3 regions of the Streptomyces sp. NPDC047085 genome follow, and region 2 is predicted to be linked to each of the others. Evidence: riboswitches for the same ligand, from Rfam matches in the RefSeq annotation. Region 2 holds a riboswitch; each other region holds the start of a gene.

Evidence for each region. A riboswitch is a leader RNA that binds a small molecule or an ion and turns the genes downstream of it on or off. The one in region 2 is predicted to bind cyclic di-AMP.
Region 1: it holds a riboswitch for cyclic di-AMP, as region 2 does, so the genes downstream of both, ABZ865_RS41085 (M23 family metallopeptidase) here and ABZ865_RS37545 (C40 family peptidase) in region 2, are expected to answer to the same signal.
Region 3: it holds a riboswitch for cyclic di-AMP, as region 2 does, so the genes downstream of both, ABZ865_RS11985 (NlpC/P60 family protein) here and ABZ865_RS37545 (C40 family peptidase) in region 2, are expected to answer to the same signal.

What each region holds. Positions count from the first base shown of each region.
Region 1 is NZ_JBEYUW010000023.1:29,392-31,642, forward strand. It holds gene ABZ865_RS41080 (PP2C family protein-serine/threonine phosphatase) at 1-741, shown strand, start outside; cyclic di-AMP (ydaO/yuaA leader) riboswitch at 1,005-1,172, shown strand; gene ABZ865_RS41085 (M23 family metallopeptidase) at 1,180-2,223, shown strand.
Region 2 is NZ_JBEYUW010000017.1:17,121-19,371, reverse strand. It holds gene ABZ865_RS37550 (LysE family translocator) at 1-551, shown strand, start outside; gene ABZ865_RS37545 (C40 family peptidase) at 559-1,032, opposite strand; cyclic di-AMP (ydaO/yuaA leader) riboswitch at 1,036-1,260, opposite strand; gene ABZ865_RS37540 (hypothetical protein) at 1,601-1,909, opposite strand; gene ABZ865_RS37535 (ATP-dependent Clp protease proteolytic subunit) at 1,917-2,251, opposite strand, start outside.
Region 3 is NZ_JBEYUW010000003.1:189,282-191,532, reverse strand. It holds gene pcrA (DNA helicase PcrA) at 1-518, opposite strand, end outside; cyclic di-AMP (ydaO/yuaA leader) riboswitch at 780-953, shown strand; gene ABZ865_RS11985 (NlpC/P60 family protein) at 962-2,182, shown strand.

The sequences.
Region 1 (2,251 bases), on a different contig from region 2:
GCGCGGGAGATCGCCGAGGCCGCCCAGCGCGCCGTTCTGCCCGAGCCCGCCGCGCGGATCGGCGGCTTCGACATCGCCGCGCGGTACGAGGCGGCCCAGGAGGACGCGTTCATCGGCGGCGATCTGTACGCGGTCCAGGACAGTCCGCACGGCGTCCGGCTGATCGTCGGGGACGTGCGCGGCAAGGGCATGAGCGCGGTCGCCGCCGTGGCCGTGGTGATCGGGGCGTTCCGTGAGGCGGCCGAGCAGGAGGCCACGCTGGAGGCGGTGGCCGGGCGGCTGGAGCGGGCGCTGGCCCGCGAGGGCACCCGGCGGGAGGGGATCGACGCCTTCGAGGGCTTCACCACCGCCGTCCTCGCCGAACTCCCGCACGACGACGGCGTCGCCCGCATCCTCAACCGCGGCCATCCGCCGCCGCTGATGCTGCACGCCGACGGCACCCTGCGCGCCGTCGCGGCGGCCGAGCCCGCCCTGCCGCTCGGCATGGGCGAGTTGGGCCGTTGGCCCGACCGCGCGACCGAGACCGGCTTCCCGGGCGGCGCCACCCTGCTGCTCTACACCGACGGTCTGTCGGAGGCCCGGGACGTGCACGGCCGGTTCTACGACCCCACGCGCCGGCTCGCCGGACGCGGCTTCCCGGACCCCGGCACCCTGCTCGGCCGCCTCGCCGCGGAGGTGCGGCGGCACTCCGGCGGCGGGATGTCGGACGACATGGCGCTGCTGGCCGTACGGCGCCCGTGACCGCCGTACGCCCATACGCACCGACGGGCTCGTTATCACTCATGGTGACCGGACGACAGCCCTCCGCATAACATCTGAGTCACCATCAAAACCCTTGTGACTCCTGAATGCTGGTCAAGTCGCCCGTTTTCCACCGGTCCTGGCGCGTATATCCACCCCGATGAACGTTAATGATCAAGCCGAACGGCTTGGAATCTGGCACCTGGGTCTATTAACGTTCGATAACGCAGCGCGGTCGTCCCAGCCGTCACAAGAGGCGGCTCCGTGCGCACGCGCCGAATCCCGCAAGGGAACCGGGGAACCACCACCTTGGGGTGAATCACGCGGACGCCGTCGTGAACTCTTGAGTCCACGACTGGTATACGCGCGTAGGAGACCTTCCTGCTCCGAACCCGTCAGCTAACCCGGTAGGCGGAGGAAGGAAAGGAGTACGCCCGCGTGGCGTCCAACCGGCCTGCCCCAGAAGCCCCGTTCGTGCCCGCTCAGCGCGAATCCGAGACCTTCGGCTACGGCGCCTACCGTGCCGAGGAGGGCCCCTGGGAGGAGTGGAACCCCACCGAGGACTCCATCCGCCCGGTACGCGGCCGGCACCGCGTCTCCAAGCAGCGCGGCGGCGGACTCGCCCGCAGCTCCACCGTCCTCGGCGTCGGCGTCATCGCTGCCGTCGGCGCGGGCGGCATGGCCAGCGCCAACACCGGCAAGCCGCCGGTGTCCATCTCGCTGCCCGACCTGCCCTCCGTGGACTCCGTCGGCCACCTGTTCGACGACGACTCGTCGAACGCGCCCAAGGCCACCACCGCCTCCCTCAGCAACGTCGGCGTGACCTCCGCCGACAGCGCCAAGGGCGCCGACGCCGGCGAGGCCCTGCGCAACCGGATCATGGCCCAGGCCGAGCAGCAGCAGAGCAAGGCCGAGACCAAGGCCGCCGCGGCCGCCGCTGCCGCCGCGGAGAAGGCCGCCGCCGACGCGGCCGCCAAGGCGCAGAAGGAAGCCGAGGCCAAGGCCGCCGCCGCCAAGGAGAAGGCGGAGGCCGAGGCCAAGAGGAAGGCCGAAGAGGCGCGCCTGGCCGAGCTGGCCAAGCAGTACGCGCTGCCGACCTCCTCGTACACGATCACCTCGACCTTCGGCCAGGCCGGCTCGATGTGGTCCTCCGGCTACCACACCGGCCTCGACTTCGCCGCGCCCACCGGCACGCTGATCAAGGCCATCCACAGCGGCACGATCACCGAGGCGGGCTGGGCCGGCTCCTACGGCTACCGCACCATCCTCACCCTCGACGACGGCACCGAGCTGTGGTTCTGCCACCAGTCCTCGATCAGCGTCTCCGTCGGCCAGAAGGTCACCACCGGCGAGGTCATCGGCCGCGTCGGCGCCACCGGCAACGTCACCGGCCCGCACCTCCACCTGGAGGTCCACCCGAACGGCCAGTCCACCGGCATCGACCCGATGGCGTGGCTGCGCGGCAAGGGCCTCACGCCCTGAGCGGTCGGTCTCTGATCCACCCCCCACA
Region 2 (2,251 bases):
TCGCGGTGGTCGTACGCAACGCACTGGTCTCACGCCGCGCCGGCGCGGTCTGCGGGCTCGGCATCGCGGGCGGCCTGCTGGTGCACACCACCCTGGCGGTGATCGGGGTCGCCGCCGTCCTGGTCGCCGTGCCCGCGCTGTTCCACGCGCTGCAACTGCTGGGCGGCGCGTATGTGCTGCAGCTCGGCGTGCGCACCCTGTGGGCGCTGCACCGGCCCGCCGCCGTGTCCGAGGAGGTCCCGGGCGGAGCGGCGCACCCGCTGCGGCAGGGCTTCGTCACCAACGTCCTCAACCCGAAGGCCGCGCTGACCTTCCTCAGCCTGCTGCCCCAGTTCGTGCCCTCGGGCAGCCCCGCCCTGCCCAGGACGCTGCTGCTCGCGCTGATCATCTGCACGCTGGCCCTGGTGTGGTTCCAGGCGGTGGCCCTGCTGGTGGACCGGCTCGGCCGGTGGCTGCGCCGTCCCCGGGCCGCCCGCACGCTGCAGGCGGGCACCGGGGCGGCGCTCACGGTCCTCGGGGCGGCCCTGCTGCTGGAGCCGCTCCTGCCCTGAGCCGGCGTCAGCTGACCCGGCCGTACCAGACGCTCCTGGTCCAGATCTTCTCGAGCTTCACCACGTCACCGGTCTTCGGGGCGTGCCAGATCTTCCCGTGGCCGGCGTAGATGCCGACGTGGTAGACGCTGGAGCCCGAGTGGAAGAAGACCAGGTCACCGGCCTTGCGGTGGCCGGCCGAGATGTGGTGCGTCTTGTTGTACTGCTGGGCCGCCGTGCGCGGCAGGGTCTTGCCCGCCTTCTTGTACGAGTACAGCGTCAGCCCCGAGCAGTCGAACCGGCGCGGCCCGGTGGCCCCGTAGCGGTACGGGGAGCCCTTCTTGGAGGCCGCGACCTGGAGTGCTTTCGTCGCCATGGTCGCGGCCGAGGCGTCGGTGGCGAGGCCGGGGACCGCGATGGAGCCGCCGACGGCGGCCAGGGTGAGAGCCGAGGCCGTGCCGGCCCGGGCCATCAGCGACGGGACACGATTGAGCGCAGTCATGCGCAACCCTTCGTCAGCCGCCTGTGAAGGATGACCTGTCGGATTCGGGCTGGCGAAGTTGCCCGGCCGCGTTGCCGCGGCTTCACCCCAAGGACCGCTCGATGCGGCCGCTCGTCTGTGCGACGAACGTCCGTTCCGGCGACCCGTCTTGCCTGGGTCCTCCACTCCTGCCGATCCACTCTGTCGACCGGTCATCCGGGCGGCGGCAGGACTCGGCGTCCGCCCGGACCGCCCCGCCGCGGTGGCGGGGGCTTGTCGTCAGTCAGGGATCTTGACTCACAACTGTCCGAAAATCCCAATGGAATCGGGGATTTGTGGCGTTACTCACCACTCACCCGTTCGGGTGGACGGTGGTGTGTTCGAGGCGTCGTCAGGTCCCTTGCGTAGGCCCGGACCTGGGGCGGAGCATCCGAATCGCGAACAGCAGGACCGCGCGATGCGCAACTCGGGAGGCCCGGAACAGGATCCGGAGATACACCGGTCGGCGGTCCGTCGTTCGGGCCGTTTCAACACCGGTCCGGCGGGGCCCTCGACACGAGGGCCCCGCCGGACCGGACGCGCGTCCGCGTCAGCCGACGCAGTCGGGCGGGAGCGCGACGCGCGCGGCCCGGCGCTCACCGTCCAGCACCCGCAACGCCCGTGCCAGCGTGTCCCCGTGCAGCTCCGTCTCGCCCCGCTGGTGCATCAGCGTGAGCGCGTCGCGCAGTTCGGCCGCCTTGCGCACCAGGGCCTGCGCCGCGCGCAGCCCTCGGTAGGTGTCACCGTCCCGGGCGGGGTTGATCCGGCCCAGCAGGTCGACCGCCTCCAGGTAACGGTCGATCAACTCGCCCTCCGCACGCGTCAGCGCGGGCAGCGGCGGGAGTTCCTCCGGCAGCATGGACCGCTCACCTCGCCCCCGGCGCGCCGGGCGCGTCCTTGCGGCTCGCCACGACGCCGTCCACCAGCCCGTACGCCATCGCTCCCGGGGCGTCCAGGACCAGTTCGCGCTCCAGGTCCCGCCGGACCTGCCCGGCGGTGCGCCCGGTGTGCCGGACCAGCATCTCCTCCATCAGCGAGCGCGCCCGGGCCAACTCCTCGGCCTGGATGAGCAGGTCGCTCGGCTGTCCCTGGGCCGGCTCGGGCAACGCGGGCTGTTCGAGCACCACGCGGGCGCCGGGCAGGATGAACCGCTTGCCGGGCGCCCCGGCGGCGAGCAGCACCGCGGCGGTCGAGGCGGTCT
Region 3 (2,251 bases), on a different contig from region 2:
GACGAGGTGAAGCCGAGCTTCTTCGACTCGCGGCGCAGGATCCGCACGCACGCGCTGTGGAAGGTCATGACCCACATCGCGTTGGCGCGCGGGCCGACGAGCTGCTCGACGCGCTCCTTCATCTCGCCCGCGGCCTTGTTGGTGAAGGTGATCGCGAGGATCTGGCCCGGGTGCACGTGCCGCTCGGCGAGCAGGTGGGCGATGCGGTGGGTGAGCACGCGGGTCTTGCCGGAGCCGGCGCCGGCGACGATGAGCAGGGGGGAGCCGGCGTGGACGACCGCGGCGCGCTGGTTCTCGTTCAGCCCCTCCAGCAGGGCCGCGGCGTCGATCGCGGGGCGCGGGGCGCCGTCGCGGTAGTACGCGTCCCGGTCCGGCGGCACGTCGAACTTCCCGCCGAACAGATCGTCCGGAAGCGGCTCCGGAGCGTGATCGTCCTCGGGCGGCGGCGGGGGTTCCTCCTCGTGCCCGCGAGGGGTCTGGAGGTCCGCCAGGAAGCTGTCGTCAAAGAGGCTGCTCATCGCTCTCCGAGTCTAGGGCGCCGCACCGACAACCGGTCGCCGCCTCGGGAACATGGCCGGTTCGACGGAGGGTTGATCTTCGCCGCCCGGAGAGCCGACGGTCCCTCACGCAGCGGAATCACGCCGTGACACGGGAGCGTTCCCACGACAAGGTCACGAAAATGTATCGGACATATAGTGCACCAACCTTCACACGCGTCACACGAGTTGGCTAGGTTGCCGTCGGGCCGCACGCCCCCTTCCGGCGAACGTCGCCGAGTCGCGCGGCCTCCGCCGAGTCCGGCGCGTCGCTGCACGGCGCCCGGAGCCGGGGACCCACCGATCCCTGGGGTGAATCGGCCCACGTCCCGCCCGGGACGAGAGCCGTAGGGCACGCCTTCCGAACCATCCGCCCGAACCCGACAGCTAACCCGGTAGGCGGCACATGGAAGGAGTCGCCTCCCTTGGCGTCGCACCGCAAGCCGCGCCCCGCGGGCACACTCGGAGCCGGATTCCGCACCCCTGTCCTCGCCACCGCCGCCCTCACCTCCGTGGCCGTACTGTCCCAGACGGCCGAGGCCACCCCGTCCGCCGACGGGAAGCCGAGCCTGGAAGAGGTCGAGAAGAAGGTCGACGACCTCTACCGCCAGGCCGAGTCGGCGACCGAGAAGTACAACGCCGCCAAGGAGCGGGCCGGCAAGCAGCGCACGCGCGTCGACAGCCTGCGCGACGACGTCGCCCGGCGCACCGAACGGCTGAACAAGGCCCGCGAGGAGCTGGGCTCGTTCGCCGCCGCCCAGTACCGGACCGGGGCCGCCACGCCCCAGACCGCCACCTTCCTGCTCGCGAACGACCCGCAGGACTACTTCGACCAGAGCCAGCTGATGGACCGGCTGACCTCGCGGCAGAAGAGCGCGGTCGACGACTACATCACCGAGCAGTCCGCGACCATGAAGAAGCGGCAGGAGGCGGCCAAGAGTCTCCAGACGCTGTCCGAGTCGCAGCGCGAACTGCAGACCGCCAAGACCACCGTCCAGACGAAGCTCGCCACCGCGCGCGAGCTGCTGTCCAAGCTGACGGCCGAGGAGAAGGCGCGGCTGGCGGCGATCGAGCAGCGCAAGCAGCAGGAGGCCGCGCGCAAGGCGGCGGAGCTGGCGAAGCAGCAGGCGGCCGAGGAACGGGCACGGGCGGCGGCACAGGCGCAGCAGGACAGCGGTTCGTCGACGTCGAGCGGTTCGTCCACCTCCGGCACCTCCGGCAGCTCGGGGGGTTCGTCCACGTCCGGTGGTTCGTCGAGCGGTGGCTCGACGTCCTCCGGGACGTACGCCACCAAGGCGGAGAAGGCGCTCGCCTTCGCGCGGGCGCAGATCGGGAAGCCGTACGTGTGGGGCGCCACCGGCCCCGACTCCTACGACTGCTCCGGCCTCACCCAGGCCGCCTGGAAGGCCGCCGGCGTCAGCCTCCCGCGCACCACCTACGACCAGGTCGACGCGGGCACCACGGTCTCCCTCGCCGACGCGCAGCCCGGCGACCTGATCTTCTTCTACGACGATGTCAGCCACGTCGGCATCTACATAGGCAACGGCATGATGATCCACGCCCCCAAGCCCGGCGCGTACGTCCGCGAGGAGTCGATCTATTACGCCGGCGCATCGATCATCCACAGCGTGGTACGACCCGCCTGATCCGCCCCCTCTTCGTACCCCACTTCGTACCTCACGCGTTTTCGAGCCCCACGCGCGCGTGCCCTCCCG